DNA from 3 places in the Streptomyces sp. CA-106110 genome. Region 3 is predicted to be linked to each of the others. Evidence: riboswitches for the same ligand, from Rfam matches in the RefSeq annotation. Region 3 holds a riboswitch; each other region holds the start of a gene.
The links. Region 3 has a riboswitch for cyclic di-AMP ahead of ACQEXA_RS24920 (transglycosylase SLT domain-containing protein). Riboswitches for the same ligand answer to the same signal wherever they lie in the genome.
Positions count from the first base shown of each region.

Region 1: it holds a riboswitch for cyclic di-AMP, as region 3 does, so the genes downstream of both, ACQEXA_RS30060 (M23 family metallopeptidase) here and ACQEXA_RS24920 (transglycosylase SLT domain-containing protein) in region 3, are expected to answer to the same signal.
Region 2: it holds a riboswitch for cyclic di-AMP, as region 3 does, so the genes downstream of both, ACQEXA_RS33760 (transglycosylase family protein) here and ACQEXA_RS24920 (transglycosylase SLT domain-containing protein) in region 3, are expected to answer to the same signal.

Region 1 is NZ_JBNJNB010000001.1:6,520,795-6,525,018, reverse strand. Features, by position in the region: gene ACQEXA_RS30070 (PrsW family intramembrane metalloprotease) at 1-398, shown strand, start outside; gene ACQEXA_RS30065 (aldo/keto reductase) at 459-1,403, opposite strand; gene ACQEXA_RS30060 (M23 family metallopeptidase) at 1,584-2,618, opposite strand; cyclic di-AMP (ydaO/yuaA leader) riboswitch at 2,630-2,786, opposite strand; gene ACQEXA_RS30055 (PP2C family protein-serine/threonine phosphatase) at 3,015-4,224, opposite strand, start outside.
Region 2 is NZ_JBNJNB010000001.1:7,302,586-7,306,809, forward strand. Features, by position in the region: gene ACQEXA_RS33745 (nucleoside triphosphate pyrophosphohydrolase) at 1-56, shown strand, start outside; gene ACQEXA_RS33750 (cytochrome P450 family protein) at 540-1,847, shown strand; gene ACQEXA_RS33755 (transglycosylase family protein) at 2,026-2,988, shown strand; cyclic di-AMP (ydaO/yuaA leader) riboswitch at 3,188-3,353, shown strand; gene ACQEXA_RS33760 (transglycosylase family protein) at 3,358-4,038, shown strand.
Region 3 is NZ_JBNJNB010000001.1:5,414,780-5,419,003, forward strand. Features, by position in the region: gene ACQEXA_RS24915 (CocE/NonD family hydrolase) at 137-2,128, shown strand; cyclic di-AMP (ydaO/yuaA leader) riboswitch at 2,501-2,669, shown strand; gene ACQEXA_RS24920 (transglycosylase SLT domain-containing protein) at 2,689-3,177, shown strand; gene ACQEXA_RS24925 (HAD family hydrolase) at 3,171-4,034, opposite strand.

The sequences.
Region 1 (4,224 bases), 1.1 Mb from region 3:
GGTGGCTGGGCCCGGTGGAACCGTTCGTCCTCGGCTCGATGCGGGCCCGGCGGCTGGCCCGGGAGTACGCACGCCACCACTTCGGGAAGCCCGCGGCACGTTCGGTGGCGCAATACGAGGCGTACGCCACCTCGCTCGCGTTCCTGCGCCACCGGGGGCGCCGGGGCCGGGCCGACGCCGATTTCGTCGTACGGGAACGGGAACTGCTGGACGAGCTGTGGGCGCGGCGGTCGGTGGCACGGCCGGCGCTCGCGTACGCCGCGCGGGCCACGACACCGGTGGCCCCGCCGGTGGTGACACCGCAGGTCCCACCGATCTACGGGTACGCCCCGGCGTACTGGCCGGGGCCCTACGGTCCGGCGGCGCCGTATCCCACCTACAACCCGTACCGCTCGTAGCGGTCGCGGAAGGCTCGGCGCCGCCGGACCCGCGGGGACGATGGGGGAAGCGGGCGGCCCTTACGCCGACGCCGCCGTCAGCTTCGCCGCCTCGTCGTCCGTCAGCGTCAGGTCCCCCACCGCCAGCAGGGCCGGCAGCTGTTCCAGCGTGCGGGCGGAGGCGATCGGGGCCGCCACCGTCGGCCGGCCCGCGAGCCACGCCAGGGCCACCGTCGCGATCTCCGCGCCCCGCTCCTGCGCGACCTCGTCCAGGGCCGCCAGCACGCGCAGTCCTCGCTCCGACTTCAGGTACTCGCCGGCCCGCCCCGCACGCGCCGAGTCCACCGTCGTACCCGGCCGGTACTTGCCGGTCAGGAATCCGGCCGCGAGGGAGTAGTACGGGACGGCCGCGAGACCGGCGCGGGAGGCGACGCCCTCCAGCGCGCCCTCGTACGTGTCGCGCGAGACCAGGTTGTAGTGCGGCTGCAGCGCCACGTACCGCGCGAGGTTCTCGCGGTCGGAGAGGTCGAGGGACTCCTGGAGGCGTTCGGGGGAGATGTTCGAGGCGGCGATGGCACGCACCTTGCCCGCCTTCACCAGCTCGTCCAGTGCGCCGATGATCTCCTCCACGGGCACCTCGGGCTGGTCGAAGTGCGTGTAGTAGAGGTCGATGTAGTCGGTGTCCAGACGGCGCAGGGACGCGTCGGCCGCCGCCCTGATGTTGGCGGCGCGCAGGCCCTGGTACTCCGGGTGCTGGCTGACCTTGGTGGCGATGACGACGTCCGGGCGGTTGCCGCGCGCCTTGACCCACTTGCCGATGATGGTCTCCGACTCGCCGCCCTTGTTGCCCGGAGCGAAGGCCGAGTAGGAGTCAGCGGTGTCGACGAAGTTGCCGCCCGCCGCCGCATAGGCGTCGAGCACCGCGAAGGACTCGGCCTCGTCGACGGTCCAGCCGAAGACGTTGCCGCCGAGAGAGAGCGGGAAGACCTCGAGGTCGGAGGAACCGAGCTTGCGAAGAGAAGTCATGCTCAATCCCAACGCCCGTACCGGACGGGCGCCTTCCGGAACCGCAGCAAAATTCGCGTAAACAACCGGATCGACATATTCCGACCCGGAACGACCACGACCGGCAGTCCTGACGTGGGGGGGTTACGTCAGGACTGCCGGAGCCGGGGAGGGAGGGCCGCGGAGGGCCCGCCCGAACCGTCAGGGGTTGAGGCCCCTGCTCTGCAGCCATGCCATCGGGTCGATCGCGTCGCCGCCGCCCGGGTGGACCTCCAGGTGCAGGTGCGGCCCGGTCACGTTGCCCGTCGCGCCCACGCGGCCGATGACATCGCCCGTGGTCACCTTCTGGCCCACGCTGACGCTGATCGACGACTGGTGGCAGAACCACAGCTGCGTGCCGTCGTCGAGGGTCAGGATCGTGCGGTAGCCGTACGATCCGGCCCAGCCCGCCTCCGTGATGGTGCCGCTGTGGATCGCCTTGATGAGCGTGCCCGTGGGAGCGGCGAAGTCGAGGCCCGTGTGGTACCCGGAGGACCACATGGCGCCGGCGTCACCGAAGCGGGAGGTGAGGGTGTAGGAGGAGGTCGGCAGCGTGAACTGCTTGGCCAGTTCCGCCAGCCGTTCCGCCTCGGCCTTCTTCTTGGCCTCTTCCGCGGCCTTCTGCTTGTCCGCGGCGGCCTTCGCAGCCGCGTCCTCCTGCGCCTTCTTGGCCGCGGCGGCGGCCTTCTGCGCGGCGGCGTCCTCGGCGGCCCGGGCGGCCTCGACGGCGATCCGGTCCTGCTGGGCCTCGGCCTGCTGGATGATCCGGGTGCGCAGCGCCTCACCCGCGTCCTTGGTGCCCGCGGCGGCGTCGGCGGTGGAGACGCCCGCGGTGCTCAGAGGGGTGGCGGAGCCCTTGGGGGCGGCGGTGTCCTGGCCGATGAGGGCCTTGGCCGATTCGGTGACCGAGGAGAGGTCCGGCATGGATATGGACACCGGCGGCTTGCCGGTCTGCGCGGTGGCCATGCCGCCCGCGCCGACGGCGGCCATCACACCGACGCCCAGAACGGTGGAGCTGCGTGCGAGTCCTCCTCCGCGCTGCTTGCCGACGCGGTGCCGGCCGCGGACGGGACGGAGGGACTCCTCAGTGGGGTTCCACTCCTCCCAAGTGCCCTCCTCGGCGCCGGGTGCGAACCCGAACGTCTGAGTGGCGTTGGGAGCGGACGAGGTGCTCTGGGCAGGCGGGTTGGACGCCACGTGGGCGCACTCCTTTCCTTCCGTCTCGCCTACCGGGTTAGCTGACGGGTTCGGAGAGGAAGGTCTCCTACGCGCGTATACCGGCCGTGCTTCCGCGGCGGTATACGCCCGATTCACCCCAAGTTGGTGGTTCCCCGGTTCCCTTGCGGGATTCGGCATGCGCACGGAGCCGCCTCTTGTGACGGCTGGGACGACCGCGCTGCGTTATCGAACGTTAATAGACGCGGAGCCCGGATTCCAAGCTGTTGAACAGATCCTTGACGTACTTGGCCAGGACTTTCATGCCATGACCGACCCAAAACGGGCGAGTTGGCCACGCCTCATATACCTCACAAGTGTTGACGGTGTATCAGTTGTTATGCGCAGGGGCACCGCTCGACCACCGAGCGTCACCCGTCAAGGGCGCTCGGGCCGGCGCACGGCCAGCAAGGCCATGTCGTCGGTGGCGCGGCAGCCGGTGTGGCGGGCGACCTCCTCGGTGACCGCGGCCAGCAGCGCGCCGGGGCCGGGGAAGACGCGGCCTGCGAGTCGGGCGGCGGGATCGTAGAACTCGCCGTGCGCGTCCCGTGCCTCCGAGACGCCGTCGGTGTAGAGGAGCAGCGTCGCCCCGGGCGGGAACTCCCACTCCTCACTGCGGTCGGGCCAGACCCCGAGATCTCCCATGCCGAGCGGCAGCGCCGGCTCACGGGCCTCCAGTACCCGCAGCGTGCCGTCCGGGAGCAGGAGGAGGGGCGCGGGGTGGCCGCGATTGACGATCCGGACGACCCCACCGCCGTGCGGGATCTCGGCGAGGACCGCGGTGGTGAACCCCTCGCACGCGTCGAGTCCGTCCCGCCGGGTGCCCTCGCGCGACAGCGCCCGCTCCAGACGCTGGGCCACCGCCTCCGGGGTCGACTCCTGCTCGGCGGCCTCCCTGAAGGCGCCGATGACCACGGCGACCGCGGCCACGGCTCCCATGCCCTTGCCCCGCACGTCGCCGGCCACGAGTCGTACCCCGTGCGGGGAGTCCTGCACGGCGTACAGGTCGCCGCCGATGAAGGCCCCGGCCTGCGCGGCCTCGTACCGGGCCGCGACGTCCAGCCCGCCGATCCGTGGGGCCGGCTCGGGCAGCACGGCACGCTGAACGGCCTCGGCGATCCCCCGGGCGGAGGCGAGGCGTTCGTTCTTGCGTCGGACGAGCAGGTTGATGAGGACCGCCAGGACGGCGACGGTCACGACAGTGCCCATCTCGGTGACCGCGTCGGGCCTCCCGGGAAGGCCGAACCTGAGGTGGACGGCGAGGACGGCGAGCACCGCGGCCACGCCGGTGAGCACCGTGCCGCGCAGCGTGTAGAGCGGCGCGGCGACGAGCGGCGCGGCGGTGAACAACGGGCCGGCCGTGACATCCGACGGGGCGAGGAAGTCGTAGCCGGTCCCGACGGCGATGAGCAGGGCGGGCAGGGCGCTCAGGAACGCCCGCGCGCAGAAGAAACGACGGTTCTCGCGCTCGACACGACGCGATGACGGGGTGTCCCCGGCACCGGCGGCCGGCACGGGTTCGCCGGACGGTCGGCCGCCGGGCTGGTCGTGGTCGTCGTACGACTCCTCGAGCCACAGCGGGCCTGCT
Region 2 (4,224 bases), 1.9 Mb from region 3:
GAGCGGCGGCCCGCGTGTACCGGGATGCGATCCGGGGAGTGGAGAGCGACGACTGAGGGGTCGCTGACGCGGGTCCGGGGCGGAGGCGGCTAGGGGACCGGGGGCTCTCCGGTACACGGTTCTTGGGGGCGTGCCTGGGCCGGGTCCATGTTGATGCCGGCACGGGGCTGTGCTGCTGCCAGGCGTGCGGATTACGGAGCGGGCGTGTCCGGGTCCATGGCGGCATGACGGCGGTGGTGCCGCCTGGTGTGCGGTTCCCGGGGCGGGCCTCTGCGCCGGTCCGTGGTCGGTGCCGGCATGACGGCGGTGGTGCTGTCCGGTGTGCGGTTCCCGGGGCGGGCCTCTGCGCCGGTCCGTGGTCGGTGCCGGCATGACGGCGGTGGTGCTGGCAGGTTCGCGCATCCGGGGCGCGGCCCGGCGTCGGGCCCGCGCCTGGATCGGTCAAAGCCGCAGCAAGGCGACGCGGGCAGCCGCACCGGGCGCAAGGCCGTCGGGAAGGGCCCCGACGCGTGGCTCGGTCTGCCGGATACCGTCGAAGTGTGACCAGCCCGTCCCATCCCCAGCCCCCGGCGCCCGAACTCTTCACCTGGGAGTTCGCCGCCGACCCCTACCCCGCCTACGCCTGGCTCCGCGAGCACGCCCCCGTGCACCGGACGAAACTGCCGAGCGGGGTGGAGGCCTGGCTGGTCACCCGGTACGCCGATGCCAAGCAGGCCCTCGCCGACCAGCGGCTCAGCAAGAACCCGGCGCACCACGACGAACCCGCGCACGCCAAGGGCAAGACCGGCATCCCCGGCGAGCGCAAGGCCGAGCTCATGACGCACCTGCTCAACATCGATCCACCGGACCACACGCGGCTGCGGCGGCTCGTCTCCAAGGCCTTCACCCCCCGCCGCGTCGCCGAGTTCGCCCCCCGGGTGCAGGAGCTGACCGACCAGCTCATCGACCGCTTCGCGGAACGCGGCTCCGCCGATCTCATCCATGAGTTCGCCTTCCCGCTCCCCATCTACGCCATCTGCGACATGCTCGGCGTCCCCCGCGAGGACCAGAACGACTTCCGGGACTGGGCCGGGATGATGATCCGGCACGGCGGGGGACCCCGGGGCGGGGTCGCCCGGTCCGTCAAGAAGATGCGCGGCTATCTCGCCGACCTCATCCACCGCAAGCGTGAAGCCCTGCCCGATGCGCCCGGCCCCGGTGAGGACCTCATCTCCGGGCTCATCCGCGCCTCCGACCACGGCGAGCATCTCACCGAGAACGAGGCCGCCGCCATGGCCTTCATCCTGCTCTTCGCCGGGTTCGAGACAACGGTCAATCTGATCGGCAACGGGACGTACGCCCTCCTCACCCACCCCGAGCAGCGGGCCCGGCTGCAGGCCTCCCTCGCCCGCGGGGAACGCGGGCTGCTCGAGACGGGGGTCGAGGAACTCCTCCGCTACGACGGCCCGGTCGAGCTGGCCACCTGGCGGTTCGCCACCCAGCCGCTCACCGTCGGCGGGCAGGACATCGCCCCCGGCGATCCGGTGCTCGTCGTGCTGGCGGCCGCCGACCGGGACCCGGAGCGGTTCGCCGATCCCGATGTGCTCGACCTCTCCCGTCGCGACAACCAGCATCTGGGATACGGCCACGGCATCCACTACTGCCTCGGCGCCCCCCTCGCCCGCCTCGAGGGACAGACCGCTCTCGCCACGCTCCTCACCCGGCTGCCCGACCTGGAACTCGGGGCGGACCCGGTCGACTTGCGCTGGCGCGGCGGGCTCATCATGCGGGGATTGCGCACTTTGCCCGTAAAGTTCGCGACGGATCGTGATGTGCGGCAGCGGTCCGGCGCCGATTCCGGGGGATGACGCGGCGATCCCGCGGGCGGTCCCGGAAAGGTGACATGTGCTCAACTCTGTGATCTTCACGTGATCTGCGCTGCATTAACTTGTGACAAGTGATCGCCTGGCGCTACCTTCACGCAGCAGCGCGACGATTCGCCTCAACCGTCGCGCCGGTCCCTGCTGTCGTGTGAAAGGCAAGCGCATGCTCTCCGGGAACGGCCGTCACCGTCGCCCCCGCCAGGCTCCGGCTCTCCTTGTTGCGGCAGGGGTGACCGGTTCGGCGATCGCGATCCCACTGCTGGGCGCCACCGGTGCGAGCGCGGCCTCCGGTACCACCTGGGACCGGGTCGCGGAGTGTGCGAGCGGAGGCTCCTGGAGCGCGGACACCGGCAACGGCCGCTACGGCGGGCTCCAGTTGACGCAGCAGGACTGGGACGAGTACGGCGGCCTCGACTACGCCCCCAGGGCCGACCAGGCGAGCCGCTCCCAGCAGATCGCCGTCGCCGAGAGGATCCTCGACGACCAGGGCGTCTCCGTCTGGTCCGCCTGCGGTCTGGTCGCCGGCCTGAGTGAGGACTCGGCCTCCGCGCACGTCGACACCGGCCTCGCGGGCGAATCTTCCGACGGCGGGTCCTCCTCCGACTACGGCATTGACTCCGGACTGTCCGAGTCGTCCGGATCGACCACTTCGAGGCACTCATCGCCTTCTTCGTCCGCCTCCTCCTCTTCGTCGCCTTCCTCCGGGGGGAGTGAGAAGTCCTTCAAGGGTGCTTCCCGATCGGCGGGGTCTCAGGGTGACGGCGACGCGTCCACTGAAACGACGAAGAGCGACGAGTCGGACAAGTCCGGGCAGAGCGACACCTCTTCGAGGGCCGGTCGTCATCGCGGGAGCAGCGCCGACGAGAGTGCGGCGGGTGACCGTGCGGGCGACTCGGCCGCCCGGCATGCTTCGCGCGGCTCCAGCGCCGGGCGCGACGCCGCCGACGGCTCGTACACCGTCCGGCCCGGGGACAATCTGACGGCCATCGCCGACTCCCTTGACCTGAAGGGCGGATGGGCCACGTTGTACGACGCGAACAAGAAGACGGTCGGCGCCGACCCGGACCTCATTCTCCCCGGTCAGAACCTTGAGATCGGTACCGAGCCCGACGCTGGGCAGCAGTGAACTGCCTTGCCGTTCCAGGGGACTTCATGCCCTGGTTCGTGGCGAATGTCTGGTTTGGCGAGAGTGAGATATGAGTCTCATAAGCCCTGATCGTCTTTGAAATTCCGCGGATCGACTGCTTACGGTCGTGTCCGCTCGCCACAGCGGGCCCCCACGGTCGCAACGCCGAATCCTGCCAGCGGCCGTGTGGGAACAGTCGACGCGTCAAGCGCCGTAGGCAGGAGCGGGGGACCCAAGGTAAGCGCCGCGCCCGGACATTGACCGGGACGGCTCGGGGTGAAGCCGCGCACCACGTCGTGCGCGGCCGGGCAACTCAACCGGCCCGAACCCGACAGCTCACCTCGCAGGCGTCGGTGAGGGGATCGAACCATGCTGTGTTCCGGCAAGGGCAAGCACCGCCGCCCGTCCAAGGCCACTCGCGCCGTCACGCTCGCCGGTGTCACCGGCGCCGCCATAGCCGCTCCGCTGCTCGCGGCCGGCAACGCCTCGGCCGCCACCTCGGCCGAGTGGGACGCCGTCGCCCAGTGCGAGTCCGGCGGCAACTGGGCCATCAACACCGGCAACGGTTTCTACGGTGGCCTGCAGTTCACGAACTCCACCTGGGCCGCCTACGGTGGCACCGCCTACGCCGCGCGTGCGGACCTGGCCAGCAAGGCTCAGCAGATCGCCGTCGCCGAGAAGGTCCTCGCAGGCCAGGGCAAGGGTGCCTGGCCGGTGTGCGGCAAGGGTCTGTCGAGCGCCCCCTACAACGGCGCCGCGGCCTCCACGAACAAGTCCGCGAAGAGCACCACGACCACTCGCTCGACCGGTGAGCAGACGGCCAACCGCTCCGCGCAGCGCCCGGCTCCCCAGAAGACGGTCACCACCCCGACCGGCCAGAAGGTCAAGAAGGGCGACGGCGAGTACAAGGTCGTCAAGGGTGACAGCCTCAGCTTGATCGCCGCGAAGCACCACGTCCAGGGCGGCTGGAAGAAGCTGTTCCAGCTGAACAAGGACATCGTCAAGGACGCCGACCTCATCTACCCGGGTCAGCAGCTGCACCTGAAGTGACAGCTGCCGGGCAGCCGGCTCACAGGGTCCCCCCAGACGTGACCTCCATGGTGGGGGTCGCGTGAGATCCACCCCCGTCCCCACGGGCTCCCCGCTCCGGTGCGTGTTCCCCCGTACGCACCGGAGCGGGGCCTTTTTGCCTGCGCGCCGTGCGATTTTCACCGGGCTTTCCTCTCCTTCTTTGTT
Region 3 (4,224 bases):
CCCACCGGGTCGCGGGCGCCGAACCGCACACACCGGTCGCCGTCACCCGGCCGCGCGTGAACGGGAGGTCACCGCCCCGCGGCCGCGCCGCCGCCCCGGTCGGCTGCGGACATCGCCGAGGAGCCGAGGTACGCACATGCACATCCGTACGTCCTTCCCCCACGCGACGGCTCACGGTGATTTCTGGATCCCGCTCCAGGACGGCACTCGTCTGTATGCGCGCGCGTGGCGCCCGCTGACCGCCGAGCCGGTCCCGGCCCTCCTCGAGTACCTCCCCGGCCGCCTGACCGACTCCACCACGCCCCGCGACTGGCAGCGGCACCCCTGGTACGCGGGGCACGGCTATGTCTCCGTACGGGTGGACGCGCGCGGGCACGGCAACTCGGACGGCCGGCCCGCCGACGCGTACACGGCCACCGGGCTGTCCGACGGTGCCGAGGTCGTCGAGTGGCTGGGTGCTCAACCCTGGTGCGACGGCCGTGTGGGCATGTTCGGCATCGGCCTGGGCGGCACCGCCTCGCTCAGGGTCGCGGCCCTCGCGCCCGAGCCGCTGGGGGCGGTCGTCGCGGTGTGCGCCGGGGACGAGCGCCTGGACAACGACCTGCACCACCTGGGGGGTTCCGTCCTCGCCGGGGACCTGCCCGCCCGTGCGTCGGCCCTGGTCGCCCTCGCGGCCCGTCCGCCGGACCCGGCACATGTGGGCACGGTGTGGCGGGACGTCTGGGCCGACCGCCTGGAGGCGCTCGACCCGCTCGTCGACACCTGGCCGGCCCACCCGGTGTGGGACGGCCCCTGGGGCCACGGCGGCATCCGGGAGGACCTCGGTGCGCTCCGGGCGGCCGTGCTCGCGGTGGGCGGCGGGCACGACCCGTACCGGGACGCCGTCCTCGGGCTCGTGGAGCACCTTCCGGCCGATCGCGTACGCGGTCTGATCGGGCCCTGGTCGCACCAGTACCCGGACCACGGGCTGCCGGGTCCGGCGATCGGTTTCCTCCAGGAGACGCTGCGCTGGTGGGACCACTGGCTCAAGGGCGAGGACACGGGGGTCATGGCCGAGCCGCCGCTGCGGGTGTACATCAGCGACCCGCACCCTCCGGCGACGCACTACGACGCCCTCCCGGGCCGCTGGGTCGGCGAGCCGTCCTGGCCTTCGCCGAACGTCACCCGGGTCCCGTACGCGCTCCAGGGCGCGCCCGTGCCTGTCCGGTCCCCGATGCACACCGGCCTCGACTCGGGCGGCTTCGCCCCCCGTGGCGACCACGCCGATCTGCCGCCGGACCAGCGCGAGGAGGACGCGAGGTCGGTGTGCTTCGAGTTCGAACCCGCTGAGGAGACCTGGGTGCTGGGGCGTCCCCGGGTGCGGCTGCGGCTGACCTGTCCGGTGCCGGGCGGCCAAGTGGTCGCCCGTCTCTGCGACGTGGCGCCCGACGGGTCTTCGACGCTGGTCACCCGTGGAGTCCTGAACCTGTGGGCGCGCCGCGGTCCCGATCGGCCCGCCCCCTGGATTCCGGGCACGACGGAGGACGTGGTCTTCGAACTGAGCGGTGTGGGCCATGCCTTCCCGCCCGGCCATCGCATCCGCCTGGCCGTCTCCTCCGCGTACTGGCCGTGGGCGTGGCCCCGGCCCGGTTCGGAGGCGGGCTTCACGCTGGACCCGGCCGGAAGCTCGCTGGAACTCCCGGTGCGGACCCGGGAGCAGGGGCCGCGCATCGCCTTCGAGGAACCGGAGCAGTCCGAGCCGCTCGGCGTCAGCGATCCGGCCACGCTCGACGAACCCCGCCCGGAGCGCCTGGTGGTGCGGGACGTGGCGAAGGGCGAGTGGCTCCTGGTCGTCGACCCGCGCCGGGACGGCACCCGCGTGTATCCCGACGGCCTCGAAGTGAGCGAGGACGCGCTGGAGGCCTACACCATCGAGGACTCGGGTCCGTTGACCGCCCGCATCCGCTGCGACTGGTCGGTCCGGCTGCACCGCCCGGAGTCGGGCTGGGACGCGAGGGTGGAGACGCACGCGGAGCTCACCTGCACCGAGACGGACTTCGTCACCTCTCACGAGGTCGTCTGCAAGGACGGCTATGAGGTGGTGTTCCACCGCACATGGGAGAAACGGATCCCCCGCGGAACGGGATAGAGGCGAGGCATCCGATCGCCACCCCAAGCCCTTATAGGGCAATATGCCCGATTGATCGGAATGCCGGACGGGAGAGGTGTGCGCATCCGCCTGTCCGAATTGCCGTATTAGCCCCTTAGTTGCCGATCAGGTCTCACGCAAGGGCGAAGTGAATTGGGTCACGCACCCGCCGGAGGCGAGCTTTCGGGCGGGCCACCCAATCACCCTTTGCATATGCCAAGTTGAGCATCTCTCGACAAAGAGGATCACACCCCTTATTCCCCAATGTCAGGGTCAATCGGGTCGGAGCATGACTTCCAGGCTTGTTCCCGACATGTGCTCTCGCATACCTTCCCTTCGACCCGAGCGGGCCGCCGAATCCTGCCGCCGCTCGAGAAGCCATCGACCCACCACGGCAGGAGCGGGGGACCCAGGTAAGTCGCCGAGCCGGACAGCGTGCCGGCACGGCTTGGGGTGAAGCCGTGCCTCGACACCGAGGACACGGCCGGGCACCTCCCCGCCCGAACCCGACAGCTCACCTCGCAGGCGCCGGAGAGGAATGCCACATGTCCGCTTTCGCCCTGCCCGCACGTCGCCAGGACCGCAACTCCAAGGCCACCCGCATCCGCCGCGCACTCACCGCCGCGGGGACCGGAGCCGTGGTTCTCGCCCTGCCGATCATGGGTGCGACCTGCGCTTCGGCCGCCACGCCGGCCGCTCCGACGAAGGCCGCCAGCGTGACGTCCCGCGCCGGTAGCCTCGACGGCTGGATCCGCCAGTCGCTCGCGATCATGACCCAAAAGGGAATCCCCGGCTCGTACTACGGCATCTACCGCAACGTGATGCGCGAGTCCTCGGGCAACCCGAAGGCCATCAACCTCTGGGACTCCAACGCCCGCAAGGGCATCCCGTCCAAGGGGCTCCTCCAGATCATCGACCCGACCTTCCGGACGTACCACGTGTCGGGCACGCCCTTCGACCCCTACGACCCGGTCGCGAACATCACGGCCGCGTGCAACTACGCCGCCCACCGGTACGGCTCGATCGACAACGTCAACAGCGCCTACTGAGGTCCGCGGGCCGCCAGCCCCTGACCGGCAGCCGCCGGCCGGGGGATGGCGGCCGGGAACAGTCGCTCGAGGACGACGGCGATGCCGTCGTCCTCGTTCGACGTGGTGATCTCGTCGGCGACCGCCTTGAGTTCCGGGTGGGCGTTGGCCATGGCGACGCCGTGCGCCGCCCAGTCGAACATGGGGATGTCGTTGGGCATGTCCCCGAAAGCGATGGCCCCTGACGGGCTCAGGCCCAGGAAACCGGCGGCCAGCGCGAGCCCTGTCGCCTTGGTGACACCGCACGGCTGCAGCTCGACGGTGCCGGGTCCCGACATGGTGACCGTCGCCAGGGAACCGACCACGTCACGGGCCACCGTCGCCAACTCGTCGTCGGACAGGGTGTGGTGGCGCAGCAGCACCTTGCTGATGGGCTCGCACCACAGGTCGTCGCGCCGCTCCACCCGCACCGCGGGCAGCGTGGGATGCGGCATTTGGTAGCCGGGCTCGATGAGCGTGAGCCCGTGCACTCCGTCCTGGTCCACGGCCGCGTACACCTGCCCCACCTCGGCCTCGATCTTGCCGAGCGCGGTTTCGGCCAACTCCCGGTCCAGGGTGACGGAGAAAAGCAGCCGCTGAGCGCCGGCGTCGTACACCTGCGCGCCCTGTCCGCACACCGCAAGCCCCCTGCCGCCGAGGTCGTCGAGCAGCGGTCGCACCCTCGGCGCCGGGCGCCCCGTCACCACCAGGTGCTGTGCACCGGCCGCGGTGGCTCGTTCCAGCGCGGCCCGTGACCAGTCGGAGAGCGTGTCGTCACCACGCAGCAGCGTTCCGTCCAGGTCAGTGGCGATGAGTGAGTAAGCGAGGGGTGCGGCCATGATCAGAGAATACGGATGGAAACACCTCAGCGTTCGGGCGGTTACCGGACGGCATCCGATATCCCGCGCAGCCCGGCACGCACGGGTATCCTCCTTCGCGTCACGGCCCCCGGGAACGGCGGCCGGCGGCTCGACTCCCCCTGCCCCACGCGCCGTTGAGCCTTTCCGTATGAGCCCCGGTACGTCGCGG